Regions from separate parts of the Ensifer canadensis genome, predicted to be linked through region 2. Evidence: predicted binding sites of a transcription regulator. Region 2 holds the regulator's gene; the other holds the start of a gene.

Region 1 (15,122 bases), 440 kb from region 2:
TCGATCAACTGCTCGCCAGCCGATTTGTCGGTGCCGTAGGTCGGACCGCCGATGCAGCCGGAAAGTACCAGGCCGCTCGTCATAATGGCGGCAACGCTAGCAAACAGTCGCAACTCTCGCGTCATTTCCATGAAATTCCTTCTAGCCGGCCACCGTCACGTGCGCGGCCACTCAGCGCCATGGCGGATAAATCCGCCAAATTTCGGGCAGGTTTTACCGGATGAATGCGGTAAGCGCAATTCATCCGGTAAATGATCCCTTAAGCCTTGAAGCCAAGTTCCCGCAGGGCGGCGGCATCGCGGGCAGACACCTCAGGGTAGAGTGCATCCGAACCGACATCGGTCGTGATCCGCCAGGAGCGGGCGCACTTGCGGCCAACGGCGGCCTCCGGAACGACGCCAACCTTGGCGACCTCAGGCAGACGGAAGGCGTCGGCAGGGCCCTCGCCCGCCTCGACGGTGATCGCCGACGTGATGCAGATCTCGGCGAAGTCTTCGCCTTCGAGCGCCTTCAACAGCTCCGGATCGGCGATGTAGACGACGGGAGCCGCCTCCAGCGACGAGCCGATACGCTTCTCGCGACGCTCGATTTCAAGCGCCCCGGTCACGACCGTGCGCACCGCGCGGATCTTTTCCCACTTCGCCTCGAGGGCGTCGTTCTTCCATTCCGCCGGGATCGCCGGGAACTGCTCGAGATGGACCGAGACAGCGTCAGGCTTGCGCGACAGCCATGCTTCTTCGCAGGTGAAGGGCAGCATCGGCGCGAGCCACAGCACCAGGCAATCGAACAGCTTGCGGATCACCGCAAGCGCCGACCGGCGACGAAGGCTCGACGGTGCGTCGCAATAGAGCGCATCCTTGCGCACGTCGAAATAGAACGCGGAGAGTTCGACGTTCGAGAAATCGATCAGAGCGCGGGCGATCCTCTTGAAGTCGAACGCGTCATAACCTTCACGAACGACCTGGTCGAGTTCGGCCAGGCGATGCAGCATCAGTTTTTCCAGCTCGGGCAGCTCGGCGTGGGCGACTTCCTCGCCCTTGTCGTGCGCCAGCGTGCCCAGCATCCAGCGGATGGTATTGCGCAGCTTGCGATAGGCGTCGATGTTGGTCTGGATGATCGTCTTGCCGAGGCGCTGATCTTCCCAATAGTCCGTCGTCATCACCCAGAGGCGCAGGATGTCGGCGCCGGCATCCTTCATCACTTCCTGCGGCGTGACGGTGTTGCCCTTCGACTTCGACATCTTCTCGCCCTTCTCATCCATGGTGAAACCATGAGTGACAACGGCGTTGTAGGGCGCACGGCCGCGCGTTGCGCAGGATTCGAGCAGCGACGAATGGAACCAGCCGCGGTGCTGGTCGGAGCCTTCGAGATAGACGTCAGCCGGCCACTTCAGATCCGGACGATCTTCGAGCGTGAAGGTATGCGTCGAGCCTGAATCGAACCAGACGTCGAGAATGTCCATGACCTGGTGCCACTTCTCGTGGTCGTGGTCATTACCGAGGAAGCGATCCTTGGCACCTTCGGCGAACCAGGCATCGGCGCCTTCCTGCTCGAAGGCTTCGAGAATGCGGGCGTTGACGGCCTCATCGACAAGGATCTCGCCCTGCTCGTCGGCAAAGATCGCGATCGGAACGCCCCAGGCACGCTGGCGCGAGAGCACCCAGTCCGGACGTCCCTCGATCATCGCACGCAGGCGGTTCTGGCCGGCGCCGGGGACGAAGCGGGTATCGTCGATGGCCGACAGGGCGCGCGAGCGCAGCGTCGTGCCGTCGCCGAAGCCCTTGTCCATGTAGACGAACCACTGCGGCGTGTTGCGGAAGATCACCGGCTTCTTGGAACGCCAGGAATGCGGATAGGAATGCTTCAGACGGCCGCGGGCAAACAGCGCGTGACGGGCGATCAGCGCCTTGATGACGCGATCATTGGCATCGCCCTTCTTGCCCTTGTCGTCGAGCACGCGGCCGGCGCCACCTTCGGCGTCCGGGCCGAAGCCATGGGCGTCGGCGGTGAAATAACCGGCGTCGTCGACGGTGAACGGAATTGCCGAGGAGATGCCGCGGGCTTCAAGCGCGCGGGCATTGTCCATCCAGGCGTCAAAGTCCTCGCGGCCGTGGCTCGGCGCCGTGTGCACGAAGCCGGTGCCGGCGTCGTCGGTGACATGGTCGCCATCGAGCAACGGCACCTTGAACGCGTAACCGCCACCCAGCCCATGCAGCGGATGGGCGCAGGTGACGGCGGCCAGTTCAGCGCCCTCGATGTCGCGGACGAAATTGAAGGTGAGCTTCGCCTTGGCGGCGGACTCGTCTGCCAGACGTTTGGCGAAGATCAGCTTTTCGCCGGGCTGCGGACCGAAATCGTTCTCTGCAGTCGCAACCTCGTAGAGACCATAGGCGTAACGCGAGGAGAAGGCGATGGCGCGGTTGCCGGGGATCGTCCAGGGTGTGGTCGTCCAGATCACGACGAAGGTGCCTGCAAGATCTGCCGAGCCTTCGGTGACCGGGAACTTCACCCAGATCATGTCGCTTTCGACGTCGGCATATTCGACTTCGGCTTCGGCCAGCGCCGTGCGCTCGACGACCGACCACATCACCGGCTTGGAGCCGCGATAGAGCTGCCCCATCTTGGCGATTTTCATCAGTTCGCCGGCGATGCGGGCTTCGGCGTGGAAGTTCATCGTCGTATAGGGGTTGTCGAAGTCGCCCTCAATGCCGAGGCGCTTGAACTCTTCCGCCTGGATCTGGATCCAGCCCGCAGCGAAGTCGCGGCATTCCTTGCGGAACTCGTTAACCGGGACCTCGTCCTTGTTCTGGCCCTTCTCGCGATACTTCTCCTCGATCTTCCATTCGATCGGCAGGCCGTGGCAATCCCAGCCCGGCACGTAGTTGGCGTCGAAGCCGCGCATCTGGAACGAGCGGTTGATGACGTCCTTGAGGATCTTGTTCAGCGCATGGCCGATATGGATGTTGCCGTTGGCGTAGGGAGGGCCGTCATGCAGCACGAATTTCTCGCGACCGGCGGCCGAGGCACGCAGCTTCTTGTAGAGACCCATCTTCTGCCAGCGGGAAACCGTTTCGGGCTCCTTCTGCGGCAGGCCGGCACGCATCGGAAACTCCGTCTGCGGCAGATAGAGGGTGGAGGAATAGTCGATCTTCTCAGCGGTATCTGTCATGGTCTTTGCAATCGTCTTTTCCGCGCGGATCATCGCGCATGCGAAAGGGTTCGGTATCCGGCGCATAACCCTGAAATCGGGATCGATTTTCGGAAAAGGATCATGCGCAGCTTCAAAGTGTTCGAGCTACCTTAGCGTGTCCAAGAGACGCGCGGCGCTCCAGAGATGACTGAGGCGTTGGAAACGCCGAAATCCCGGACCTTCCGGCGGCCTAGTGCGCGCGGAAAGCCGGGCCAATAATTCGCTGATCGATGGTCAGTCGACGGTGCCGGGTCATGGTGGCCGGTTGTTTAAGGCGTTTTCGGCCTTTTGAAAAGGTCCGCCGCTTCGGCGCGACGGATTTCTTTAGGCGAAGTTGATCCGGCGATCGATATCGCTCAAGGGCGTGACGCCGGAGAGCAACGCCCTCGCCTCGTCTTCGTCCTTTCGGATCTGCGCCACCAGCGGGTCGAGCCCGTCGAACTTCAGCTCGTCGCGCAGGTGGCCGAAGAACGAAACCGAACAGACCTCGCCGTAGAGATCGCCGGAAAAATCGAAGACGAAGGTTTCAAGCAACGCCTCGCCGTCGCTGTCGACGGTCGGACGCCGGCCAAAGCTGGCAACGCCATCATAGAGCGAGCCGTCAGCCCGGCGGAAGCGCACGGCATAGATGCCGGTTCTAAGTTCGACCTCGGGCGGTAGACGCATGTTGGCCGTGGGATAGCCGAGGGTCCGCCCGAGTTTTTTGCCGTCGATTACTTCGGCCTCGACCGTGTAGCGATAGCCGAGCAAGCCGGCCGCGTGAGAAACGTCGCCCTGGCCGAGCAGCGAGCGAATGAAGCTCGAGGAGATCACCGAGGCATTCTCATCGCGGAAGGCGTCGACCAGGGTGACGCCGAAGCCGTTTTCGCCGCCCGCCGCCATCAGAAAGGCGGGACCGCCTTCGCGCCCCTTGCCGAAATGGAAATCGAACCCGGTGACCACATGCGAGGCATGCAGCCACTCCAGGAGCACCCGATGGATGAAATCGGACGCGGAAAGTTCGGAGAAGGTGCGATCGAACGGGTATTCGATGACGGCGCCAAACCCCATGCCTTCGAGGATACGGGCTTTCAGCGGTGCGGGCGTCAGCCGGAAGACCGGCGTGTCTGGCCGAAAGACCGTGCGCGGATGCGGCTCGAAGGTCAACACCAGTGCGGGAACGCCGCGTGCCGCGGCTTCTTCCAGCGCTCGCTCCAGCACGGATTGGTGGCCGCGGTGAACACCGTCGAAATTGCCGATGGCGACAACGCCGCCACGCAGACGCTCGGGCAGCGGGTCGCGGGTTTCGTTGCGATGAAAAACCGTCATCTCGATCTTCCCGTCAGGCGAGCCTGGGCATCCACCACTTCGGCGAAGCACCTTCCTTCCTCAGGAAGGCAGTAAGCTTCGCCTCGTCGGTGCGGCTTTCGTTCATGTATTCTTGCGCGTGAATACCGGCACTGATGTAAAGCAGATCGAAGCCGGCATCCTGGGCGCCCTTGACATCGGTCGGCATACCGTCGCCGACGGCGATGACACGCGACAGATCGAGTGGACCGCGAACGGCCTTGGCTTCCGTCAGCGCGGCACGGTAGATGGAGATATAGGGCTTTCCGGCGATCCGGGCTTCGCCGCCGAGCTCCTCGTAAAGCTTGGCGATGGCGCCGGCACAGGGGATCAGCCGGTGGCCGCGCTCGACCACCAGGTCCGGATTGGCGCAGATGAACGGGATCTTGCGCTTGGCAAGTCCGGTCAGCGTCGCGCGATAGTGCTCCGGCGTTTCGGTTTCATCGTCGTAGAAGCCGGCGCAGACGACGGTCTCTGCATCTTCCGACGAGACGATCTCGGTGCCGAGCCCTTCGAGCAACGGCAGATCGCGTTCGGCGCCGATGAAGAAAATCTTCTTGTCGGCTGCGGCGATCAAGGTGCGGGTCACATCGCCCGACGTGACGATGCGATCATAGGCTTCATCGGGAACGCCCAGCCCGCGGATCTGTACCTTGACGCTGGGGCTTGGCCGGGGAGAATTGGTGATGAGGACAACCGTAAGCCCTGCTGCACGCGCTTCCGCCAGGGCCTCGCAGGCCGACGCAAACGCCTGAACGCCGTTGTGGAGAACACCCCAGACGTCACAGAGCACGACGTCATAGCGCCCTGCGATTTCCCGAAAACTGTTGATCCTTGCGGCCATGCGGGCTTCCTGCAAACTCGGTTTCCGGCTTGCATGGCAAGGAAGGGCCGAGAATACAAGCCTCGCGCCTAGAAAATCGCCGCCATTCCCAAGGATTCGGCGCCCGCCCCTCCCTCATGCCGAGGAGACGGTCCACGGGACATCAGCGTCAGGGCCTGCCGACCCCGAGGCTCATGATAACAACCGGATCGGGCAGCGAGACCAGGCAAATCCTCGATATCGGATCTGCCCAAATTCCGACCGCTTCATGCAATAGGCAGGCAAACGTTCCGGCCCGGCCGCCGTTCGTTGCCTGTCATCAGCCGCCGATAATCATGTCGCCTGAAATTTTTTGAACGGCCAATCCTTGACTCGTCCCGGACCCAGCCTTATCTCGGCCTCGCTAGCACTCGACAAAAGAGAGTGCTAACACCCATCCATCGGGTCGTTGAGCGATCCGTAGTGTCATTTGATCGAGGGATTAGACTAATGGCAAGCACCAATTTCCGCCCGCTGCACGACCGCGTTGTCGTCCGCCGCGTCGAGTCTGAGGAAAAGACCAAGGGCGGCATCATCATTCCGGACACCGCTAAGGAAAAGCCGCAGGAAGGCGAAATCGTCGCTGTTGGCTCGGGCGCCCGTGACGAAAGCGGCAAGGTTGTTGCTCTCGACGTCAAGGCTGGCGACCGCGTTCTGTTCGGCAAGTGGTCGGGCACCGAAGTCAAGATCAACGGCGAAGACCTTCTCATCATGAAGGAAGCCGACATCATGGGCATCATCGGCTGATCTGCCGTCGTCCACACCTTTTCATGACAACCAATGGGCAATGAGCCCGGGAGTTTTCTCAAATGGCTGCAAAAGAAATCAAATTCGGCCGCACCGCGCGCGAAAAGATGCTGCGTGGCGTCGATATCCTCGCTGACGCCGTAAAGGTCACGCTCGGCCCGAAGGGCCGTAACGTCATCATCGACAAGTCCTTCGGCGCTCCGCGCATCACCAAGGACGGCGTATCAGTTGCCAAGGAAATCGAACTTGAAGACAAGTTCGAAAACATGGGCGCCCAGATGGTCCGCGAAGTTGCTTCGAAGACCAACGACATCGCCGGCGACGGCACCACGACTGCAACCGTTCTGGCCCAGGCGATCGTTCGCGAAGGCGCCAAGGCTGTTGCTGCCGGCATGAACCCGATGGACCTGAAGCGCGGCATCGACCTCGCTGTCACCGAAGTCGTCAAGGATCTCCAGGCCAAGGCCAAGAAGATCAACACTTCGGAAGAAGTCGCACAGGTCGGCACGATCTCGGCAAACGGCGAGCGTCAGATCGGCCTCGACATCGCAGAAGCGATGCAGAAGGTCGGCAACGAAGGCGTCATCACGGTTGAAGAAGCCAAGACCGCCGAAACCGAACTCGAAGTCGTCGAAGGCATGCAGTTCGACCGTGGCTACCTCAGCCCCTACTTCGTCACCAACCCGGAAAAGATGGTCGCTGACCTCGACGACGTCTTCGTTCTCCTCCACGAGAAGAAGCTCTCGAACCTCCAGGCCATGCTCCCGGTTCTCGAAGCTGTCGTTCAGACCGGCAAGCCGCTCCTCATCATCGCTGAAGACGTCGAAGGCGAAGCTCTTGCTACGCTCGTCGTCAACAAGCTGCGTGGCGGCCTGAAGATCGCTGCCGTCAAGGCTCCGGGCTTCGGCGATCGCCGCAAGGCCATGCTCGAAGACATCGCCATCCTGACCGGTGGTACCGTGATCTCCGAAGACCTCGGCATCAAGCTCGAAAACGTCACGCTCGACATGCTCGGCCGTGCGAAGAAGGTTTCGATCTCCAAGGAAAACACCACGATCGTCGACGGTGCTGGCCAGAAGAGCGACATCGAAGGCCGCGTTTCGCAGATCAAGGCTCAGATCGAAGAAACCACTTCTGACTACGACCGCGAAAAGCTGCAGGAACGTCTTGCCAAGCTCGCTGGCGGCGTTGCCGTAATCCGCGTTGGCGGCTCGACGGAAGTTGAAGTGAAGGAAAAGAAGGACCGCATCGACGACGCTCTCAACGCGACGCGCGCTGCTGTTCAGGAAGGCATCGTACCGGGCGGCGGCGTTGCCCTGCTGCGTTCTTCCGTCAAGATCACCGTCAAGGGTGTGAACGACGACCAGGAAGCCGGCATCAACATCGTTCGTCGCGCTCTGCAGGCTCCGGCCCGCCAGATCGCTGAGAACGCTGGTGACGAAGCTTCGATCGTTGTCGGCAAGATCCTCGACAAGGACCAGGACAACTTCGGCTACAACGCCCAGACCGGCGAATATGGCGACATGATTGCCATGGGCATCATCGACCCGGTCAAGGTTGTTCGCACCGCCCTTCAGGACGCGGCTTCGGTTGCTGGCCTTCTCGTTACGACGGAAGCCATGATCGCCGAACTGCCGAAGAAGGACTCGCCGGCGATGCCGGGCGGCATGGGCGGCATGGACATGATGTGATAGGGCGCCAGCCCAATCGCAGCATTGTCCATAGAGCTTCGCCCATGCACCAAGAGCAGTTCAGCGCGTCAAGCGCGCTGAACGGGCGGCATGGACATGATGTGATAGGGCGCCAGCCCAATCGCAGCATTGTCCATAAAGCTTTGCCCATGCACTAAGAGCGGTTCAGCGCGTCAAGCGCGCTGAACGGGCAGCATGGACATGATGTGATAGGGCGCCAGCCTTATCGCGGACCTGTTCAAGCAGATCCACGATGATCCATTCGGATCGGAAAGGGCGACCCTCGGGTCGCCCTTTCTCGTTTTTGCGATAATCCTGCGGTTGCATCTAACGTGCACGTCAAAGCTGTCCGCAGGAAAAATTACCCGGTAGCTGCGGCGGCACTAAAAAAGCGTTGAAGTCGAGAAAAAACGAACTATAACACCGCCCCAAGTGGACAGAGATTCACGAGAGACTGGATGGTGGGCCTAAAGCGAGCGAAAAATCGCTCAAACTTTTCATATTAACTGTGTGTCCAAGCTCTCTTTGAGAACATCACGCAAAGCATATAAGTATTTCATCGCAAATTAAGCCGGCCTTTCCTGCGAAATCATTTCGCTTGGCGAGCTACGTCACAGTTTCGTGACCTTTCCGTACAGAAAGACGCAAACGACTATCGTGCGTGTTCTTCCTGCTATGGGTCGATGGCTGGCGAGGGTTGTATATTGGGGATGGGCCTGCCTGGTGGGAAGACGACATTCGCCAGGGGTCGTGCTGGGGTAGACCGTGTTTAAGATCACGAGAACAAATTCAGTTCCCCTCGGTGTTCCGGGACAGATGCATTCCGGTCTCCCGCATCAGGAATTCCTGGAACAGTTCTGCGTTTCCGAAGGTTGGTCGGGCGACCTGTCGACGGGCCTGTTCCGGCTTGGCGAGAAGGCGTCCGCGATCCACGGTCTCAACGAGAGCGAATGCGGGCTGCTCAATTTCGTGCGCTGCTACGACCTCGCCGACCGCAACCACGTGCTCGAGCTTTTTGAGCAGGCGGCAACCACGTGTTCGTCCTTCTGCTTCTCGACGACGATCAGCCTCGAATCCGGCCACAAGCAGCCGGTGTTCTGCATCGGCGAATCCTCGGGCCTCGAAGAACGCTATTCCGGTACGATCCACGGCATCTTCTTCTTCCCGCGCTTCCTTGTCGAAGGTGCGGGAAAGATGCTTCTGCGCCAGTAGGTGCATTCCCGCCTACAGAGCGCTTCCGCGCTTAAACAGAGTCCCAAAAGCGTTCCAGCTCGTTGTCTTTACGCGTTTCCTGGTGGAAAATCGCATCGCACTTTTCCTGGAAATAGCCTCAATGATGTTTGCCGGGCCGCCGTGTCGTGCAGGCGGCGGCGACCGTCAGGCGGCCGCCACTTTCACCTTGCCCATGGCGAGACTTGAGATCGGTGCTGGTCTGCCGAGCAGGTAACCCTGCGCTTCGTCACAGCCTTCCGCCTGCAGGATATCGAGCTGCGTCTGCGTCTCGACGCCTTCGGCGAGAACAGGAACCGAGAGGCTCTGCCCGAGTGCGAGGATGGCGCGCACGATCGCCTTTGCCTGCGGACTTGCTTCCACCTCCCACATGAAGCTCTTGTCGAGCTTGATCTTGTCGAACGGGAAGGACCGCAGCGTCTCGAGCGACGAATAGCCGGTGCCGAAGTCGTCGATCGCGATGGTGACCCCAAGCTCCTTGATCTGGCGAAGGGTCAGGAGCGCGCGCTCCTTGTCGTCGATGATCGTCGATTCCGTGATTTCGAGTTCCAGCCGCTTCGGGTCGAGCCCGGTCTCGGAAATCACGTCCTCGACCAGGCTGACGATGTCACCATTGGCAAGCTGCACCGGCGAAAGATTGACGGCGATCTTGTGGGTGCTCTGCCAGCCCGCGGCTTCGCGGCAGGCCTCGCGCAGAACCCATTCGCCGATCGGCAGGATCGCGCCGCATTCTTCCGCCAGCGGAATGAACTCGTTCGGAGGCACCATACCGCGCTCGGGATGGTGCCAGCGCAGAAGCACCTCATAACCGATGACGTCACCTGACATCACCGACTTCTGGACCTGGTAGTGCAACGCCAACTGATTCTTCTCGATCGCATCCCACAGATCGTTGGCAAGGCTGCGGCGCTGGCGTGCAGCCTCATCCATCGACACTTCGTAGAAGCAGACGCTCTGGTTCAGCGCGGCCTTGGCGCGGTACATCGCAAGGTCGGCATTGTTGATCAGCGTGTCGGCCGTCTCGGCGTCCTGCGGATAGATCGCGACACCCATGCTGCCACCGGACTTCAACTCGAAGTCGCCGAAGCGCATTTCTTCATGCAGGCTTTTCTCGATGCGGCGGAGGAAGTCGTTGAGTTCGGACAATTCCTCGAAGCGCTTGACGGCCGCGAACTCGTCGCCGCCGAAGCGGGCCACGAACTCGCCCTCCTGCAACAGCGACTTCATCCGCTGGGCAATCGTCACCAACACGAAATCGCCGGCAGCATGGCCATGCAGGTCGTTGACTTCCTTGAACTTATTGAGGTCGAGACCGATCACCGCGACCTTGCGCGAGAACCAGGCGGCCGCATCGAGTTCCTCCTCTAGATAGCTGCTGAACTGCAGCCGGTTCGGGAGGCCCGTCAGGCTGTCATGGCGAGCGAGGAACGAAATCTGCTCCTCGCTGTCCAGGCGCTCGGTGATGTCCTCGTAGGTGCTGACCCAGCCGCCATCCGCGAGGGTGCGGTGCTTGGTCAGGATCGAGCGACCGTTCGGCAGCTTTTCGACGATGTCGCCACCGCCCTTGCCGACCATGTCGACGCGGTGCCTCTGATAGAGTTCTTCCGATTTCGCCCGGGCGATGACCGGATCGGAATAGGTTCGGGCAAAAACCTCGTCGAGGATCTGGCGGAACGTCAGGCCCTTTCCGGCCAGCGTCTCCGAGAAGCCGAAGATCTCGCGGCAGCGCCGGTTGGATAGCAGCAGGCGGTCGCCGCTGTCGAAGAGGCAGATGCCCTGCGACATGTTCTCAAGCGCAATGTCGAGATTCTTGCTCACTTCGGCGATGCGGTCGGCGTCGACCTTTTCCTTGGTGATGTCCTTGACGATCTTGATGAAGCCCGCATGCGTGCCATCCTCATGCAGGAACGGGTCGATCACGACATGCGCCCAGAAGCGCGTGCCATCCCTGCGATAGCGCCAGCCTACACACTCGAACTTGCCGTTGGCATAGGCTTCGTCGAGCGCCTGTTGCGGTACGCCTGCCCGCTGATCCTCGGGAGAATAGAAGCATCCGAAACTCTTGCCGACGATTTCGTCGGCAGTATAGCCCTTGTTGGCTTCGGCTCCGGCATTCCAGCTCGCGACGCGGCCTTTTGCGTCGAGCATGTAGATGGCGTAGTCCTTGACGCTTTTCACGAAGCGGGCGAATTCGCGCTCGGAGGCGGCGGCGGAAAGCTCGGCATGGTGCGCAAAGCCTGCGGCAAGCAAGACCATGGTTAGCAGGAAGAAAGCGGTTCCGGCGATGACGAAAGCAAGAAAATGCGGCTGTATCATCCCCTCGGGCGACGGCAGCAGCAAATCGGCTTCGATCGTCACCGCACCCATCGCCGTGAAGTGCAAGGCGACGATACCGAGCGTCATGAACAGCGTCGCCAGAATTTTGGCTTTCAACGGCCGATCGATGTGTGTGATGGCCCGCAAGGCGCCGATATCGAACAGGGAGCCGGCAAAGACGGAGGCGACGACGAGCGTCCAGTCCCAGCGGATGGTACCTGGAACATCGAGCGCCGCCATGCCGAGGAAGTGCATGCAGGCGACGCCGAAACCGAGGACGATGCCGCCGGCGATCCAGGCGACAGGTCCCTGCGCATAGGTCGCAATCAGCAGTGCCATCGTCGTCAGAACGACCGCGACGGCAAGCGACAGGGCCGTCAGATCGATCTGATAGCCGAGCACGACGCCTGGGTCGTAGGCAAGCATGGCGATGAAGTGGGTCGCCCAGATGCCGAAGCCACTGGCGATGCCGGCAGCCACGGCCCATATCGCCCGCGCCTTGCCTGCGGATGCGCGTCCTCGCTGAAGCAAGGTCACGGCACCGTAGCTCGACAGGAAGCAGATGAGGGCGGCGAGCACGACCAGCTTTGGGTCATGCTCGACCACGAGGCATGTAAGAACCTTGAACATCGCCAAACGCCTAAATGAAATTTCTGGTCCGGAAATGGAACGCCCACTTCCGGTTCATCGCTTCTGTTGGCGTCGTGCCGTTTAAGGAATTGTGAAAAGTCAGGTCGCAACGTCCGTTTCGAAACAGGACGTTGCTTTCGTCCTTAACGAAGGCTGAAATGCCAACGCCTTGTAGTTAAAGATTTCGAAGCGGCCCAATGACGCTGTGACGGTCACACCGCTAAAGCGCATCGGGGTCTCTACTGCATGTTTCCTTAAATCGTCTTCGATATAAGGATAAAAACATGCAGCAATTCAAAGTGCTACAGCGACCTTTGCGCGTCTAATAAGACGCGCGGCGCTGTAGAATTCGCTTGGTGCGCTTCAAGCCCCTGTTTTCGCCTGTCGATGTCGCAAATCCGCTACGCACTTTTGCGCGACAGGCTCTAAGCCTGGGCCAGAAGCGCCTTCAGATCCGATTGCGGATCGGCAATGACGGCCCTGTCCGGATGAATACCCGTCTCCAGCAGCTTCTTGCCGGTGACATAGGCCTTGGCGTCGTTGATCGCGTCGACGGCCAGAAGCTTGCCCTCGCGGAAATACCAGACCGAAACGCTGCCCTCGCGCTGGCCGGGGCGAACGATGGTTTCGTCGTGGCCGAGGCCAAAGCCGGCGATCTGCAACTTCACATCGTACTGGTCCGACCAGAACCAGGGCTTGGGCGCATAAGGCTCGACACCGCCGGCAATGACGGCGGCAACAGCCTCGGCCTGATCCACGGCGTTCTGAACCGATTCGAGGCGGATGCGCATGTTGCCCCAGGGCTGAACGGCGCAATCGCCCATCGCGAAAATCGCCGGGTCGGAGGTGCGGCCGTGGCTGTCGACGACGATGCCGCCGGCGGTTTCAAGACCGGCGTCGTGCGCCAGGTGGTCGTTGGCGGTCACGCCGATACCGACGATGACGAGGTCGACCGGAAGCACCGACCCGTCGGAAAGCTCGACGCCGGTAACGCGGCCATTCTCGCCAACCAGCCGGTTGAGCCCTGTTCCCTCGCGAATATCGACACCGCGCGATCGATGGATTTCTCGAACGATGCCTGACGTCGCCGCGGAGGCGACGCGTTGCAGGATGCGGTCGGCCATCTCGATGACCGTCACCTCAAGCCCGAGCGTTCGTGCAACGGCCGCGGCCTCAAGGCCGATATAGCCGCCGCCGACGACGAGCGCCCGCCTGCCCGGCTTCATCTCTTCAGCCAGCAGATCGGCATCCCTGAAGTCGCGGACGGTGAAAACGCCGTCGAGATCGCCGCCGACCGAGGCTGGCAACCGACGGGGGGTGGCGCCGGTTGCAAACGCGAGCGTCTCATAGTCGAGCGACGTGCCGTCGCTCAGCATCACGCGGCTGGCATCTCGGTCGAGATCCGTCACCGTGGTCGACAGCCTGATGTCGACATCATGCTCGCCGTACCAGGCTTCCGCCCGATAAAGCAGTCGATCAAGGCTCATCTCGCGAAGCAGGTATTTCTTGGAAAGTGGCGGACGCTGATAGGGCAGGCTTGCCTCGGACGCGACGATGGTGATCGGTCTTTCGTCCTTCAACGCCCGCAGTTTGGCGACCAACGCAAAGGCGGCCTGACCGCCACCGATAACAACAAGCTTTCCGGACACGCTCTCACCCGTCATTTATTCGTTTGTACAACAAGGCGTAGCCTTTCCGCCCGAGCCTCGTCAACTCGAACGACGGCCACGCCGGCCGATCGTCAGCCCTTGGCCGGGATCTCCATGCCCTTTTGCGCTGCCGGACGCGCCAGTCCTCGGTCGACCCAGGCCATCACATTCGGGAAGCTCTTGTAGTCGAGCACATCGGCGCCGCCATAGAATTTGCGCGCACCTTCGACCCAGGGATAGGTGGCGATGTCGGCGATCGTATACTCATCGCCCATCAGCCATTACCGCCCCTGGAGCCGCCCCTCCAGCACGCCCAGCAGCCGTTTCGATTCGTCGCGGTAGCGCTCCACCGGATAGATGTTGTTGGCGACCTTGTCGGCAGCGAATTTGAAGAAGTGACCGAACTGGCCGAGCATCGGGCCGACGCCGCCCATCTGGAACATCACCCAGCAGATCGCTTCATAACGCGCGGCCGCATCCGAAGGCAGAAGTTTCCCTGTCTTTTCCGCGAGATAGAGAAGGATCGCCCCAGACTCGAACAACCCGATCGCCTTGCCGCCAGGGCCGTGCGGATCGATGATCGCCGGAATGCGGCCATTGGGGTTGAGCGACAGGAATTCCGCCGATTTCTGGTCGTTGGTGTCGAACGAGATCCGGTGCGCCTCGTAGGGCAATCCCAGTTCTTCGAGCACAATGGAGATCTTCACGCCGTTCGGCGTCGGCAAGGAATAGAGCTGGGACGATGTCCGGGTTCTTCGCAGGCCAGCGCTTGGTGATCGGAAAGGCGGAAAGGTCGGCCATGGAATGCTCCTCGAAACGAATGGCGCGAACGGCACCCGCCGCTTGCGCCGCGCAGATACCAACCTGCGCTGCGCCCGGCAGAGCGCCTGAGCGGCGGTTCTTAAGTTTCAAAGCGCGTCGCGCACCGCCGAGAGAATGCGACCGACGATCGGGTCGCCGTCATGCGCCGGCTTGCGTGCACGCACCAGGCAGGCCTCCGACCGCAGTATGACGCCGTCGGCAAGGGTCTTCAGGTGGTTGGCATGCAGGGTCGAACCGGTCGAGGTGATGTCGACGATGATGTCGGCAGAGCCGGAGGCCGGCGCACCCTCGGTCGCTCCGAGGCTTTCGACGATGTGGTAGAGCTGGATGCCGTGGCTGCCGGAAAAGTGGTTCTGCGTCAGCCGCCAGTATTTGGTGGCAATCGCCAGCCGCCGCCCGTGGCGGGCGCGGAAGTCGGCGGCGACGTCGCCGAGGTCGGCCATGGTGTCGACGTCGTACCAGATCTCCGGAACGGCGACGACGACATCGGCATGGCCGAAGCCGAGGCGGGCGCAGAACTCGACGCGAGCGTCGGCATTGGCAAGCCCCTCGCGCACAAGGTCTTCTCCGGTGACGCCGAAATCGATCGAGCCGTTGCCGAGCTCGCGCGAAATCTCCGAGGCCGACAGGAAGGCGATCTCGACATCGTCCCAGCCTTC
Region 2 (15,122 bases):
CGGCGAACCGCGCCGTGTCCGTATCGAGGACATCCAGCGTGTCGTTGCCAAGCATTACAACGTATCGCGCCAGGAGCTGGTGTCGAACCGCCGCACCCGCGTCATCGTCAAGCCGCGTCAGATCGCGATGTATCTGTCGAAGACGCTGACGCCGCGGTCTTTCCCGGAAATCGGCCGCCGCTTCGGTGGTCGCGACCACACGACCGTTCTGCATGCGGTGCGCAAGATCGAGGAGTTGATCTCCGGCGATACCAAGCTCAGCCATGAGATCGAGCTTCTGAAGCGCCTGATCAACGAATAGGCGCGAGATAGATTTACTTTCCGATTGCGAGAAAGGCCCGGGAAACCGGGCTTTTTTCGTTTCAGGCGCCGCGTGCCTGCGCGACGATCCAGGCACGGAATGCTGTGACGGCCGGCCGGTCGAGGGCCGATGGCGGATAGACCAGGTGATAGGCGAGATCGGTGGCGATGCCGGTTGGAAACGGCGCGACCAACACGCCTTCGGCAAGCTCGCGCGAAACCAGCGACAGGCGCACGAGAGCGACGCCATCGCCGGCTCTTGCCGCCTCGATGGCGCCATTGCTGTTGACGAACACCGGACCGCGCGTCGTGTCTATGCCTTCGGCGCCGACGGCCTCCAGCCACAGCTGCCAATCCGACCTCTGAACGTCATACAACAGCACATGGGCCGAAAGATCGGCCGGCGTGGTGAGCGGATGCTTGCGGGCAAGGGCCGCGTTGACGACCGGCACCAGCTCGTCATCGATCAGCCGCTCGCTCGTCAGACCCTCATAGCGACCGAAACCGTGGCGGATAGCGATATCGACGCCATCTGACACGAAGTCGGTCAGCCGGTTCGAGGCGCTGATGCGGATGTCGATGCCGTTGAGACGCTGCTCGAAGTCGCTGATCCTCGGCACCAGCCATTGCGCCGCAAAAGTTGGCGTGCAGCTCACCGTCAGTACCGGCGCGCGATTTCGCGCCGTCAGTTCCTCTGTCGCTTCCCGCATCATCCGGAAGGCGCGGCGCAGCGTCGAAAAATAGGTGCTGCCATCCTCGGTCAGAACCAGTTGCCGCGGCCGTCGCTCAAACAGCATCACACCCAGCGTCTGCTCCAGTTCACGCACCTGCAGACTGACCGCACCAGGTGTGACGCTGAGCTCGCGCGCCGCGAGCGTCACACTCAGGTGTCGGGCCGTGGCCTCGAATGCGCGCAGTGCTGCAAGGGAAGGAAGAGGTGTCATTATGATTTAGCCATACTCAATCATGGAAAGAGAAATGCTCGTTTGTGCAAACACTAACATGCTGACACTATTTATGTAAATCGAAGTCAACCAATATGGTTGTTTCAGATGAAGGCGAAGAACTAAATCATAGGAGGGTATGGAGATGCCGGAAACACTTAAGGCGAAGGTGATGGGACCCGGTGAATGGGCCATGCTGATCACACTGTCCCTGTTGTGGGGCGGCTCGTTTTTCTTCGTCGGCGTTGCGGTCAAGGCGCTGCCGCCGTTCACCATCGTTGCCCTGCGGGTCAGCCTCGCGGCGACGGCGCTTTTGATTTTCCTGCGCTTCACCGGCCGCGCGATGCCGCGCGATCCCCGCATCTGGCTTGCCTTCTTCGGCATGGGTCTGCTCAACAACCTGATCCCGTTTTCGCTGATCGTCTGGGGCCAGACTCATATCGCCAGCGGCCTTGCCTCCATCCTCAATGCCACCACGCCACTCTTCGGCGTCGTCGTCGCCCATCTGCTGACCGACGACGAGAAGCTGACCGCCAACAAGCTCTCCGGCGTGTTGATCGGTTTTCTCGGCGTGGCGGTGATGATCGGGCCTGCAGCGCTCGGCGGGCTCGGCTCGAATGTGCTGGCGCAGTTCGCCGTGCTGGGAGCTGCCCTTTCCTACGCCTTTGCCGGCGTTTTCGCCCGTCGTTTCAAGCGGATGGGCGTTGCGCCCATCGTCACCGCGACCGGGCAGGTCAGTGCATCGAGCATCATGCTCGTGCCGATCGCGCTGCTCGTCGATCACCCCTGGACCCTGACCGTGCCGGGCCTTGAAGTATGGGGAGCGATCATCGGCATTGCCTTGATCTCGACCGCGCTTGCCTATGTGCTGTTCTTCCGCATCCTGGAAACGGCGGGTGTCACCAATCTGATGCTGGTGACGTTTCTGATCCCGGTCAGCGCCATTCTGCTCGGCGCCTTGTTCCTCGGCGAAAACCTCGAGCCCAAGCATTTCTTCGGCATGGTGCTGATCGCCGCCGGCCTCGCCGCTATCGACGGTCGCCTGGTCCGGCGTTTCCGTCGCAAACAAACGGTCGATCCGGATCTCGCCTGCGGCGAAAATATCTGAAATCAGGCAAGCTCATGAACGATCGCGGCGGTGCGCAGGCACCTGCCGCGATCATTGCGTTTGGGCCCGTGATTGCAGGTATTTTTTTTGGCGGTCTTGTCGACTATCTCTTCTCCAGATCGTCCTTGTTACAGGAGCAGGAGAGTTCCAATGCTTTACGCCGTATTTTGTTACAACCAGGAAGACGTCACTGCCAACTGGACCAAGGACGAGGACGACAAGGTCATGCGTGACCTTGCTGCCGTCCAACGCAAATATGGCGATGCCGGCAAGCTCGGGCCGGTGGCGCGGTTGTTGCCGACCACGGCGGCAACGACGCTCCGCCACGCCGTTGGCGAGACCGTCGTCATCGATGGCCCATTTGCCGAAACGAAGGAGCAGCTGCTCGGCTTCTATGTCGTCGATTGCGCTTCACTGGACGAAGCGCTCGATTTCGCCCGCGAGCTCAGTGCGGCCAATCCTGCAGACGGCTCCTATGAAATTCGTCCCCTTGCCATCTACAAGCCAAGTGAGTTTCCCTCATGACAGACACGACCTGGATCGACCTCGCACTTGTTTCCGCTCGGCCGCAGGCAATGGGCGCGCTTCTGCGCTATTTCCGCAATCTCGATACGGCCGAGGAAGCATTCCAGGAGGCCTGTATCCGGGCATTGAAGACCTGGCCGAAGAGCGGCCCGCCGCGTGACCCGGCCGCCTGGCTGATCTTCGTCGGTCGCAACAGCGGCATCGACAAGGTGCGCCGGCAATCTCGCGAGACCGCGTTGCCGCCGGAAGAATTGCTCTCCGATCTCGAGGATCAGGAGAGCGATCTTGCCGAACGTCTCGATGGCTCCCACTACCGGGACGACATTCTCAAGCTCTTGTTTGTCTGCAGCAATCCGGTCCTTCCGGCAACGCAGCAGATCGCGCTGGCGCTGCGCATCGTCTCCGGCCTGTCGGTCAAGCAGATTGCCCGTGCCTTTCTCGTCGGCGAGGCGGCGATGGAGCAGCGCATCACCCGGGCAAAGGCCCGGGTCACCGCCGCCGGCATCGCCTTCGAAACGCCTGACGCGGCCGATCGGTCGGAGCGGCTGGCGGCCGTCGCAACCATGATCTATCTGGTTTTCAACGAGGGCTATTCGGCGATGAACGGGCCGGACAGCGTCTCGGCCGATCTTTGTGAGGAGGCGATCCGGCTCGCGCGGCTGCTCCTGCGGCTGTTCCCCTCCGAGCCAGAAATGATGGGGCTGACGGCTCTGCTCCTGCTGCAGCACTCACGCTCGCGCGCACGTTTCGATGCCGATGGCGGCATCATCCTGCTCGATGATCAGGATCGCAGCCTTTGGAAAAAGCCTCTGATCATCGAGGCGCTGGCCATGATCGACAAGGCGGTGCGCCATCGCCAGCCGGGTCCCTACCAGATCCAGGCCGCGATCGCCGCCTTGCATGCGCGTGCGACGCGCCCGGAAGAAACCGATTGGGAAGAAATCGACCTGCTCTACCAGGCGTTGGAGCGGCTGCAACCGTCGCCGGTCATCACGCTCAACCGCGCCGTCGCAGTGTCGAAGAGGGACGGGCCTGAAGCGGCGCTCGCGCTGATCGAGCCACTTGCCGAAAAACTCGCGGGTTATTTCTACTTCCATGGGTTGAATGGCGCGCTGTTGAAGCAGGCAGGCCGGGTTCGCGAGGCGCGCGTCGCCTTTGACCGGGCGATCGCGCTGGCCACCAATGCCGCCGAGGCCTCCCACATCCGCATGCAGCTCGATCATCTGAGCAAGGATGCGGGCGAGAAAAACCTGGCCACTGAAAAAAGATAAAAAATCTTGTCGGCGGTTGTCGGAACCGTGGCTGCAACTTCGTCCTTGGACTGAACCCGCTGACGGAGAAACAAACAATGACCGTTGTCACTGAAATCAAACCTGCCGACGACCGCGAACTGGTCATCACCCGCCTGATCGATGCGCCCCGCGCGCTCGTCTACCGCTGCTGGACGGATGCCAAGCTGCTGAAGAAGTGGTTCGCGCCTTCGCCGTGGACGACGCCGGAGGCAAAGCTCGAGGTTCGCGCCGGCGGCGCCAACCGCATCGTCATGCGCTCGCCCGAGGGCGAGGACTATCCCAATCTCGGCGTCTATCTCGAAGTGGTGCCGAACGAGAAGCTGGTCTTCACAGACGCCTTCACCGATGCCTGGTCGCCATCCGACAAGCCGTTCATGGTCGTAACCATCACCTTCGAGGACGTCGGGGCCAAGACCCGCTACACCGCACGGGTCCGCCATTGGTCCGTCGAGGATCGCGAAGCCCACGAAAAGATGGGCTTTCACGAAGGCTGGGGCCAATGCGCCACCCAGCTCGAAGGGGTAGCCAGGCAACTCTGATCAAGCCCAGGGCTCGACGGCCGTCGCCCTCGCGCCTGCCACCATCGGGAAGGGAGACCCGCCATGTCCGTGATCGACAACAAGAGTGCCGCCGTCGCCGAAATCCGTACGGTGATCGATGATTGGGCGGATGCCATGAGGGTAAAGGACGCCAAGCGCGTCATCGGCCATGGGACGCCTGATTGTGTCCTCTTTTCGCTGGCGCCGCCGCTGAAGTCGTCCGATGCCGGCGAGGGCGGGCTCGAACAGTGGTTTTCCACCTGGCGTGGACCGCTTGGCTATCGCTTCGGGGATCTCGATATCTCGGTCAGCGGCGATGTCGCATTCGTCAGTATGCTCACCGAACTTTCCGGCGAGAAGATCGATGCCGGGAAAATGTCGGTCTGGTTCCGCCAGACCCTCGGTTTGAAGCGCATGGCTGCCGGCTGGAAGATCGCACACCAGCACGAGTCCGTGCCTTTCTACATGGATGGCAGCCTCAAGGCAGCCGTCGATCTCAATCCGAAATCGACGGTCGACGGGCAAGCGCCGGCGCCGCCACCGATGCTAGGCCCGATCGCCTACCTCTGCGTCGAGGATGCGTACGCGACCGCTGATTTCTACGTCCGCGCCTTCGCCGCAACGGATGGCGGGCGGATGCTCGCCGAAGACGGTAAACGGCTGATGCATTGCCATCTGACGATCAATGGCGGTGCATTGATGCTCAACGATCCCTTCCCGGAACACGGCATGCCCTATGCCGCGCCGCAGGGCGTCGTGCTGCATCTGGTGGTCGAGGACGCGCAATTCTGGTGGGATCGCGCGGTTGCCGCCGGCGCCGAAGTGACGATGCCGCTTGCGGTCGCCTTCTGGGGCGACCTCTATGGCCAGCTGCGTGACCCCTTTGGCATCCGCTGGGGCATCGTCGGACCGGCCAAGAAGACAGACTGAAGAACGATTTGTGACAACGGGAAACGAGGAGAACTCCCCGAATGAACACTGCTCTTGTTATGACGGCTCCGGCTGGAAAAATGGTGATCCTCGGCCGCGTGCTGAGCGGTCTGGTTGTTGCGTTCCTGGCCTTCGACGGAGCGATCAAGCTCGTGCCACTGGACGTGGTGACTGAGACTTTGGCGGTGCTCGGCTATCCCGCCGATGTTGGCCTTGCGCGTCTGCTCGGCGTACTCACGCTTCTGTGTGCGCTGCTCTATGCGATCCCGAGAACGTCGGTCCTCGGCGCCATTCTGCTCACCGGTTATCTCGGCGGTGCCATGGCGACGCATCTGCGCGCGGATAGCCCTCTTTTCACCCATCTGCTGTTCGGGTTCTATCTCGGCGTCATCGCCTGGGCTGGCCTGTGGCTCCGAGACCGTCGCGTGCGCGCGCTGATCCCGTTCAAGAACGAGCAAGCCTAAGGAGAATTTCGCGATGAGCAAAACGGTTAGCGACTACATTGCAGGCCTTTCCGGTACGCCGGCTGCCGTGGCGAAAGAGTTGCACGGTGCCATTCTTGCCGCCGGCGGCACCAGGGACAGCGTGAAATGGGGCCATCCGATCTATGAGGCCGGCGGACCGGTCTGCCTGATCAAGGCTGCCAAGGACTATGTGACGCTCGGCTTCTGGCGCGGCGCCGATATGCTCGATCTCGACCCACGACTGGCCAAGGGCGGCGGCAAGGGCGACATGGCCTTCATCAAGGTGAAAGCGACCGGCGAGGTCGACGGCGCCCAGGTGGCGCGGCTGGTAGCCAAGGGTATCGCCCTCAATGCCGAGAAGGGCGATCCGTTCAAATCTTGAACGACGAAACAAACTTGCAAAGGGCGCTCCGAAACAGAGCGCCTTTCTCTTGTCCGATGCAATACATCTTCGCGGGACCGGATAATTTCCTTCCAACACCCGCGAGGCACGATGATCCTCTATTACCAGACCCATTCCCCTTTCGCCCGCAAGGCACTCGTCTTCGCCCACGAGGTCGGCATCGCTGAGCGACTGGAGGTGATCCACCACGAGACCAGCCCGACGCTGCGCAATGAAGAGGTCCATGCCGAAAATCCACTCGGCAAGGTGCCGGTTCTCTTGCGCCCCGAGGATGCGGCGATCTTCGATTCCGACGTCATCTGCGCCTATTTCGATACGCTGCATGATAGCCGCAAGCTCATCCCCGAAAGCGGCGAGGCGCGCTGGCATGCCCTGAGATTGCAGGCCGTGGCGCAAGGGCTGGCGCAGGCGGGGATCGGGTTGCGTTGGGAAACGGAGCGACGCCCGGAAGCCTTGCGCTATCCGGCGCTCGCCGACGGCTATGCCGAAAAGATCGAGCAGACCTATGACTGGCTGGAGCAGACGCTCGATGTCGACGCGCCGCTTGATATCGGCCACATCGCGCTCGCCACGACCCTGTCCTGGATGGCGTTCCGTGACCTGCCGTCGTTCCGTGACCGGACGAAGCTGAGCGTCTGGTTCGATGCCTTCGAGGAACGACCATCGATGCGCGCGACGCCGCTCTCCGGCGAGACCCACGATTGAGCCTTCGGTTTCCTTGCGTTGGATGCAGGCAGGGCGGCCGCTAAAACATTTGCGTCTCAGACGGTGGCATCGAGACGCGATATTTCCTTGCTCTACGCATTTCCTGACGGAAAACCGCTTCGCACTTTTCCTGGAAAAGCGCTAGCAGGCGAGGTCGGCGACGACGGCGTCGAGAATCAACATGCCGGAAGGCGTGCAGCGCAGGCGGGAATTTCCCAGCCGCTCGATGAACCCGTGGTCGATCAGGAACTGCTCGCGGTCTGGATCGGGATCGCGGCCGGACAGCGTCTGCCAGCGGGCGAGATCGACGCCTTCCTTGAGGCGCAGGCCCATCAGTAACAATTCGTCGGACTGGGCCTCGAGGTCGAGCACTTCGCGCTCGACCATGCCGTGGCCGTAGGTTTCGACCAGCCGCAGCCATTCCTCCGGCTTGCGCTCGGTCGCCGTCGCCAGCTTGGCGCCGCCGACGCTGAGGCGGCCATGGGCACCAGGCCCGACGCCGGCATAGTCGCCATAGCGCCAGTAGGTGAGGTTGTGCCGGCTCTCGGCACCAGGGCGGGCATGGTTGGAGACCTCGTAGGCGGGCATGCCGATCGCCGCCGTGATGTCCTGGGTCGCCTCGTAGAGGACCGCCGATTGCTCACCATCAGGAACGATCAGCTTGCCGGCCTTGTGCAGGCCGAAGAAGGGCGTGCCCTCCTCGATCGTCAGCTGGTAGAGCGACAGGTGGTCGACGGCATAGGAGACGGCCTCCTTGAGCTCGCGTTCCCATTCCTCGACCGTCTGGTTGGGGCGGGCATAGATCAGGTCGAAGGACATGCGCGGGAAGATCTCGCGCGCCAGCCGGATCGCTTTCAGCGCGTCTTCGACATTGTGCAGCCGGCCGAGAAATTTGAGGTCCCGGTCGTTCAGCGCCTGCACGCCGAGCGAGACACGGTTGACGCCGGCCGCGCGATAGCCGTGGAAGCGCGTCGCCTCGACACTCGAAGGGTTCGCCTCCATGGTGATCTCGATGCCATCGGGCACATGCCATTCGCGGGCGATGCCCGAGAGGATAGCGTCGACCGTTGCCGGATCCATCAACGACGGCGTGCCGCCGCCGATGAAGATGCTGGTGACGGTGCGTGGACCGGAAAGCTCACGCGCCTCCGCCATTTCCTTGAGGAAAGCGGCGACGAAACGCGGCTGGTCGATCGGCTGGTGGCGCACGTGGCTGTTGAAGTCGCAATAGGGGCATTTGGCCGCGCAGAACGGCCAGTGCACATAGATCCCGAAACCGGGATCCATGCCGTCACCGAGTGCCGATAGCGTGGCCGTCTGCATCGTTGCGTCTCTCATGCGGTAGATCACGTTGACCTTGGGCCGATCGACCCGAAGTCATGACTGCGATCGCTTCTAACAAATTGGAGCGGGATGTTGCGGAAAACCGCATACACGTTTCCTCAGCCCGCTCCAAGGCAGGTTTCGGCGAAGATCTTGAAGGCGCGGGCACGGTGCGACAGCGCTTCAGCATCGCCCGGCTTCCAGCCGTGTTTCTCGTCCGCGCTCATCTCGCCGAATGTAGTGTCGTAACCCTTCGGCTGAAAGACCGGATCGTAGCCAAAACCCTGGTCGCCGCGCGGCGGCCACACGACATGGCCCTCGACCTCGCCGCGGAAAAGTTCGACATGGCCGTCTGGCCAGGCAAGGCAAAGCACCGAGACGAAACGGGCCGTGCGTTTTTCAGGCGCACTTGCGCCCTTGCCCTGCAGCGCCTTTTCGACCTTTTCCATCGCCATGGCGAAATCGCGGCTGCCGTCTTCGCGTTCGGCCCAGTTGGCGGTGTAGACGCCAGGTGCGCCATCAAGTGCGTCGATCGCCAGGCCGGAATCGTCCGAAAGCGCCGGCAGGCCCGAGGCCTTGGCCGAGGCGAGCGCCTTGATCGTCGCGTTTTCCTCGAAGGTTGTGCCGGTCTCATCCGGTTCGACGAAGTCGAGGTCGGCTGCCGACTTGGCCTCGAAGCCGAGCGGCCCGATCAGGTCGCGGATCTCGCGGATCTTGCCGGCATTGTGGCTGGCGACGATGAGCGTCTTGTCATCCAGTGTGCGCATGATGTGTCGTCTCTTAAAAGATGCGGCGCGAAGGCCGCGGTTCATTCGATGGACCAGAGGCCCGGTTCCGCGCATTCGAGGCTGTTGCCGGCCGGATCGCGGAAGTAGAAGGAGCGCGTGCCGTTCGGCCAGACAACATCGGCTTCGATCGTGACACCCGCCGTTTCCAGCTTGGCCCTCCAGGCGTCGAGTGCCGACGCGGAAACGCGGAAGCACATGTGGCCCTGGCCGGTGGTGCCGTGCGGCGGCACCGGCAGGGCCGCATCCGGCGAAGGCGGTTTGACCGTTTCCGCAGGATTGAAAATCAGCAGAACGCCCGAGCCACAGCGAAAGAACACATGTCGGTTCTCCCGCCGTGTAATCTTCTCCAGCCCCAGCACACCGCTGTAGAAGGCCTCGGCGGCGTCGAGATCCGACGCATAGAGCGCAGTCTCAAGAATGCCATCCAGCGCCGGGGCCATCGTCTCCGTCCTTCTCGTCAGCCGGCGATCGCCTGCTTCTGCAGTGCGACAAGCTCGGCAATGCCGGTCTTTGCCAGTCCGAGCAGGCTTGCGAATTCCGCTTCGCTGAAGGGTTTGCCTTCGGCCGTGCCCTGGATCTCGACAATGCCGCCGGTGCCGGTCATGACGAAATTCGCGTCGGTCTCGGCGGCGGAATCTTCGAGGTAGTCGAGGTCGATGATCGACTGGTTGGCGAAGATGCCACAGGATATGGCGGCGACATGGTCCTTCAGGACCTTCTCGACCTTCACCATGTTGCGGGCTTCCATCCACTTCAGGCAGTCATGCAGCGCCACCCAGGCGCCGGTGATCGAGGCCGTGCGCGTGCCGCCATCAGCCTGGATGACGTCGCAGTCGATCGAGATCTGGCGTTCGCCGAGTGCGGGCAGATCGACGACGGCGCGCAGCGACCGGCCGATCAAGCGCTGGATTTCCTGGGTGCGGCCGCTCTGCTTGCCGCTCGAGGCTTCGCGACGCATGCGCTCGCCGGTGGCGCGCGGCAGCATGCCGTATTCGGCCGTCACCCAACCCTTGCCGCCGTTGCGCAGCCAGGCCGGAACCTTTTCCTCAAGGCTGGCTGTGCACAGCACGTGCGTATCGCCGAATCGCACCAGACAGGAGCCTTCCGCGTGCTTGGAGAAATTGCGCTCGAACGAAACCTTGCGCATTTGGTCGATTTTTCTGCCGGATGGCCGCATCATCAAACTCCTATCGTATCTGGTGAGCCTTCTAGAGCATGGCGCAGCCAAAGGGAACCGGTGGACAGCCGGGGATCGGGGCGATTTTTCCCTTTTGCTATCGGGCGCGGGGATCACTATATTTCCGGCGGCAGGATTGGCCTGCGAACATGGAGCGACATGGTACTGCGCAATCCCGGAGTGACCGATATCGCGGCGGCGCTGGACGAGCGTTCCGGTGAAATCTTCCGTCGCATCGTCGAAACCTATTTGAACAGCGGAGAGCCTCTCGGCTCACGCAACCTTTCGCGGTTGCTGCCGATGTCGCTGTCGCCGGCGTCCGTGCGCAATGTGATGAGCGACCTCGAAGATCTCGGGCTGATCTATTCGCCGCACATCAGCGCCGGCCGCCTGCCGACGCAGACGGGCCTGCGTTTCTTCGTCGACGCCTTCATGCAGGTCGGCAATCTCTCCCCAGAAGATCGTGCTTCGATCGATCGGCACGTGCGGTTGAGCGACCATGCCCAGCCGGTCGATACGCTGCTGGCAGAGGCAAGCCAGATGCTGTCGGGCATGTCGCGCGGCGCCGGCCTCGTGATCACCGCCAAGAACGATCCGGTGCTCAAGCATGTCGAATTCATCCGGCTGGCGCCCACCAAGGCGCTGGCCGTGCTCGTCGGCGAGCATGACCAGGTCGAAAACCGCATCATCGAGCTTCCCGCCGGCGTGACGAGCTCGCAACTGACGGAAGCAGCGAACTTCTTGAATGCCCATCTCGCCGGCCAGACGATCGGCGAGGTGCGCTCGCAGCTCGAAACCGTCAAGCAGACCGTGCGCAGCGAACTCGATGCCCTGTCCCAGGAACTGGTCGAGCGTGGACTGGCGATCTGGTCGGGCAACGAGGGCGATGAAAAGCCGGCACGGCTGATCGTTCGCGGCCGGGCCAACCTGCTCGAGGGCCTGGAGGGAACCGAGGATATCGACCGCCTGCGCATGCTCTTCGACGACCTGGAAAAGAAGGACAGCCTGATCGAGCTGCTTGACCTCGCAGAGAGCGGCCCGGGTGTCAGGATCTTCATCGGTTCGGAGAACAAGTTGTTTTCATTGTCCGGTTCGTCGCTGATCGTTGCGCCCTATCGCGACAGTGAAGATCGCATCGTCGGCGCCGTCGGCGTCATCGGTCCGACGCGGCTCAACTATTCGCGCATCGTGCCGATGGTCGATTATACCGCGCAGTTGATGTCGCGGCTTTCGCGCTGATCAGGCGCTTTTGGCCACAGGCAGCATTGAACCCTTGATTTTTCGGCCCTAAACCTCGATATCGGCATCAAATCCAGTCACTGCGCATTTTACGCCATGCGGCCATCGTTGCGCGCGGGCGTCGGAATGCGGAAGACAAGACAGACGAACACCGGAGAACGTCATGACCGACGAAACAAACAAGCACGGACACGAAGCTGCCGCGACCGACGAGGCAGTCAACGATACGCCCGAGGTTGTGGAAGCGGCGCCGGTTGCCGAGCCCGATCCGCTGGAGCTTGCAAGGGCTGAGAACAACGACCTGCGCGACAAGTATCTAAGGCTCGCCGCCGAAATGGACAACCTGCGCCGCCGCACCGAACGCGACGTCAAGGATGCCAAGTCCTATTCCGTTGCTGGTTTTGCCCGCGACATGCTCGCCGTCTCCGACAATCTGCGCCGTGCGCTCGATGCCATCCCGGCTGAAGCGAAGGAAGCCGGAGAAGCGGGCCTTACTGCCCTCATCGAAGGTGTCGAGATGACCGAGCGCGCCATGCTGTCGGCGCTGGAACGTCACGGCGTGAAGAAGCTTGAGCCGGAAGGCCAGAAGTTCGACCCGAACTTCCACCAGGCAATGTTCGAAATCCCGAACGCCGACGTGCCGAACAACACGGTGCTGCAGGTCGTTCAGGCCGGCTACACCATCGGCGACCGCGTGCTGCGCCCGGCCATGGTCGGCGTATCCAAGGGCGGCCCGAAGGCGGCAGCTACGGAAGGCGACAGCCCGGCGGCCTGAGCTGCGGTCTGATCCATTTCAACGCCGCGCGTCCACTCGGATGCGCGGCGTTTCTTGTTTTCGGCAATCATATCAACCGAACAACTGCCGCAGGTGATCGTTGAGGAAACGGCCCTCCGGGTCGACTTTCGCCCGTAATGCCCGGAAATCGCCGGATCGTGGATAGAGCGCAGTCACGTCCTCCGCGCCGAGGAAATGCAGCTTCCCCCAATGCGGCCGCGAGCCGTATTGGCGCAGGATCGTATCGACGTCTTTGAGATACTCCCAATAGTCCGTGCCCGGCTCGCCCGAGACGGAAAGCGTGATCGAATCCTGCTCGTAGAACGGGCTGATCCAGCCGGTGTCGCCTGCGGTGAAGCGGTATTCGATCGGGTAGATGCAGGTCGGGTGCTTTTCCAGCATCAGCTTGCGCACAGCTTTTACAGCCTCCTTGCCGTGGGCGATGGGCACCGCATATTCAAGTTCGTGGAAGTTCGGCACATACTCGATCGGATAGATCTCCGAGGAATAGGCGATCTTCTCGAACCCCTGCTCCATCGGCGGCCGGTCGGTGATGTCGATCACCTTCATCTCGCAGACGTCGGACGTCTTGTCCGTCGTCGAAACCGACGCGGTATCCGGCAGGCAATAGCAATGCCGGCTTTCGGAAACCGGGCACCAGAAGAAGCCGAAGTGCCGATGCTTGGCGGCGAGTTCGTCGTGCTGCTCGATCATCTCGTCGAATGTGCAGCGCCAGAGCTTTTCATGCAGGTTGTAGCTGTCCATCGCCTGCAGCGTGATCTCGGAGATCACGCCGAGCATGCCGATCGAGACGCGGGCCGCCTCCAGCAGGTCCGGCGTCGTCTCGTCGACGACGAGAATGCTGCCGTCGGGCTCAACGAGCCGCATGCCGACGATCTGCGAGGCCATGTTGCCAAGTGCTGCTCCCGTGCCGTGGGTGCCGGTGGTGAGCGCCCCAGCCAGCGCCTGGCTGTCGATGTCGCCCTGGTTGATCAGCGAGAGGCCGTTCGACTTCAATACCTTGCCCAATTGGTTGATCGTCGTTCCCGCCCGGACCGAGACGCGTTTGCGCGCCTGGTCGATGGCGACCACGCCCTGCATGTTGGCAAGCGTCAGGTGGAGCCCGCTGGTCAGCGCCACCGGCGTGAAGGAATGGCCGGAGCCGGCGCAGCGCACATTGAGCCCTTGCGACGTCGCCTCGCGGACCATTTCGGCGAGCGCCGCCTCGCTCTCGGGTGCACCGCGCTGGCGCACGATGCAGGATTGGTTTCCGACCCAGTTGCGCCAGTGGCCGCCCGTCTGAAGCATATCTTTCCCCTCTCTCAGACCGCTGTGAAGCAATTGTCGACGAACAGATGCGTGCCGTTGACGAAGCTTGCCTCGTCGCTGGCCAGAAACAGCGCGGCATTGGCGACCTCTTTCGGGTCGCACATCCGCCCCTGCTGGGCAGCGATCGCCGCTTCCGAGACATCGACGCCGTATTTACTGAGGCCCACCAGTTCGCGCTTGCCGTGATCGGTGGCGATGAAGCCGGGGCAGACGGCGTTGCAGCGGATGCCGCGGTCGCGGAACTCAACCGCGATGGCACGGGCGAACATGTGGCAGGCGCCCTTCGTCGTGTCGTAGAGCACTTCCATCGGCGTCGCCGCCACGGCCGAGATCGACGAGGTGCAGACGATGCTGCCGCCGCCGGCGGCGAGCATCCCTGGAAGCACCGCCTTGGTCATCAGGAACATGCTGCGCACGTTGACGGCCATCAGCCGGTCCCATTCGTCCTCTTCCGTCTCCAGAAAGGGCCCGACCGCCAGGATGCCGGCATGGTTGAAGAGAACGGTGATCGCGCCGAAGGCTGCTTCGACCGCCTTGACGGCCGAGCTCACCTGCGCAGAAATCGAGACGTCGGCCGGCGCGAAGATCGCATCGCCGCCGTTTGCGCGGATGGCGGCGGCAACCTCTTCGCCCTTGCTGCGTGGCAGATCGACGATGCCGACCTTGGCCCCTTCGCGGGCAAAGAGTTCGGATGCGGCAAGCCCGCAGCCACCGGCGCCACCACTGATCAAAGCCACTTTTCCGGAAAGTCTGCCTGCCATCGTGTCCCCCTGTGCTCAAGCGTCGCGGCTAAACACGTGCTACGATCTTGGTCCCTCGTGGGATGAATTATTGTTGACGAAGAGGGGGCTGTCGATATCCCATGCGGGATACGGGGGTAGGGGAGAGTTCGACGCGGATGCTGGCTCGGGAGTCGGCCGATATTTCGGCCATGATCGGATTGATCGGAACACAGGATTTCGGCGGCGCGCTCGATCGCATGCTGCGCTCGGTCGCAAGCTTCGATCTCTCGGTTGCCTTCGCCTATCCCTATGATAACAGACCGATCGTGCTGCATGACGGCTACACCGCCAAGGTGTCCGCCAGCGCGCTTTCTGCCTATCTCGGCGGCGCCTATCTGCTTGACCCGTTCTATGTTGCCTGCAGCTCCGGCCAGCCGCAGGGGCTATGGCGCATGCGCGAACTTGCGCCTGACCGGTTCTTCCATTCGGAGTTTTCAAGCTCGGCCGAGGTGCATCCCTGCATCTCGATGGAAAGCGGGGTTCTGGTCGAAGAGATTGG

What was found. Region 2 encodes HrcA, which represses chaperone genes, less so after heat shock. Its sites were predicted from a motif close to GTTAGCACTCNCNNNNNGNGAGTGCTAAC; they were not measured.
Region 1: the regulator HrcA is predicted to act here: its motif matches at 5,742-5,770, upstream of groES (co-chaperone GroES).

Annotation. Positions count from the first base shown of each region.
Region 1 covers NZ_CP083370.1:444,194-459,315, reverse strand. The annotation lists gene J3R84_RS02210 (hypothetical protein) at 1-131, opposite strand, end outside; gene ileS (isoleucine--tRNA ligase) at 260-3,169, opposite strand; gene J3R84_RS02200 (bifunctional riboflavin kinase/FAD synthetase) at 3,515-4,498, opposite strand; gene J3R84_RS02195 (TIGR01459 family HAD-type hydrolase) at 4,512-5,360, opposite strand; gene groES (co-chaperone GroES) at 5,829-6,125, shown strand; gene groL (chaperonin GroEL) at 6,188-7,816, shown strand; gene J3R84_RS02180 (hypothetical protein) at 8,582-9,028, shown strand; gene J3R84_RS02175 (bifunctional diguanylate cyclase/phosphodiesterase) at 9,194-11,992, opposite strand; gene J3R84_RS02170 (NAD(P)/FAD-dependent oxidoreductase) at 12,418-13,656, opposite strand; partial or broken gene J3R84_RS02165 (glutathione binding-like protein) at 13,734-14,442, opposite strand; gene hisG (ATP phosphoribosyltransferase) at 14,550-15,122, opposite strand, start outside.
Region 2 covers NZ_CP083370.1:1,146-16,267, forward strand. The annotation lists gene dnaA (chromosomal replication initiator protein DnaA) at 1-301, shown strand, start outside; gene gcvA (transcriptional regulator GcvA) at 363-1,244, opposite strand; gene J3R84_RS00015 (DMT family transporter) at 1,390-2,352, shown strand; gene J3R84_RS00020 (YciI family protein) at 2,503-2,877, shown strand; gene J3R84_RS00025 (RNA polymerase sigma factor) at 2,874-4,148, shown strand; gene J3R84_RS00030 (SRPBCC family protein) at 4,226-4,708, shown strand; gene J3R84_RS00035 (nuclear transport factor 2 family protein) at 4,772-5,638, shown strand; gene J3R84_RS00040 (DoxX family protein) at 5,680-6,102, shown strand; gene J3R84_RS00045 (DUF1801 domain-containing protein) at 6,116-6,484, shown strand; gene J3R84_RS00050 (glutathione S-transferase family protein) at 6,596-7,210, shown strand; gene hemW (radical SAM family heme chaperone HemW) at 7,352-8,533, opposite strand; gene rdgB (RdgB/HAM1 family non-canonical purine NTP pyrophosphatase) at 8,653-9,300, opposite strand; gene J3R84_RS00065 (VOC family protein) at 9,342-9,761, opposite strand; gene rph (ribonuclease PH) at 9,779-10,498, opposite strand; gene hrcA (heat-inducible transcriptional repressor HrcA) at 10,658-11,737, shown strand; gene grpE (nucleotide exchange factor GrpE) at 11,901-12,512, shown strand; gene J3R84_RS00085 (D-arabinono-1,4-lactone oxidase) at 12,585-13,820, opposite strand; gene J3R84_RS00090 (SDR family NAD(P)-dependent oxidoreductase) at 13,835-14,602, opposite strand; gene J3R84_RS00095 (helix-turn-helix transcriptional regulator) at 14,740-15,122, shown strand, end outside.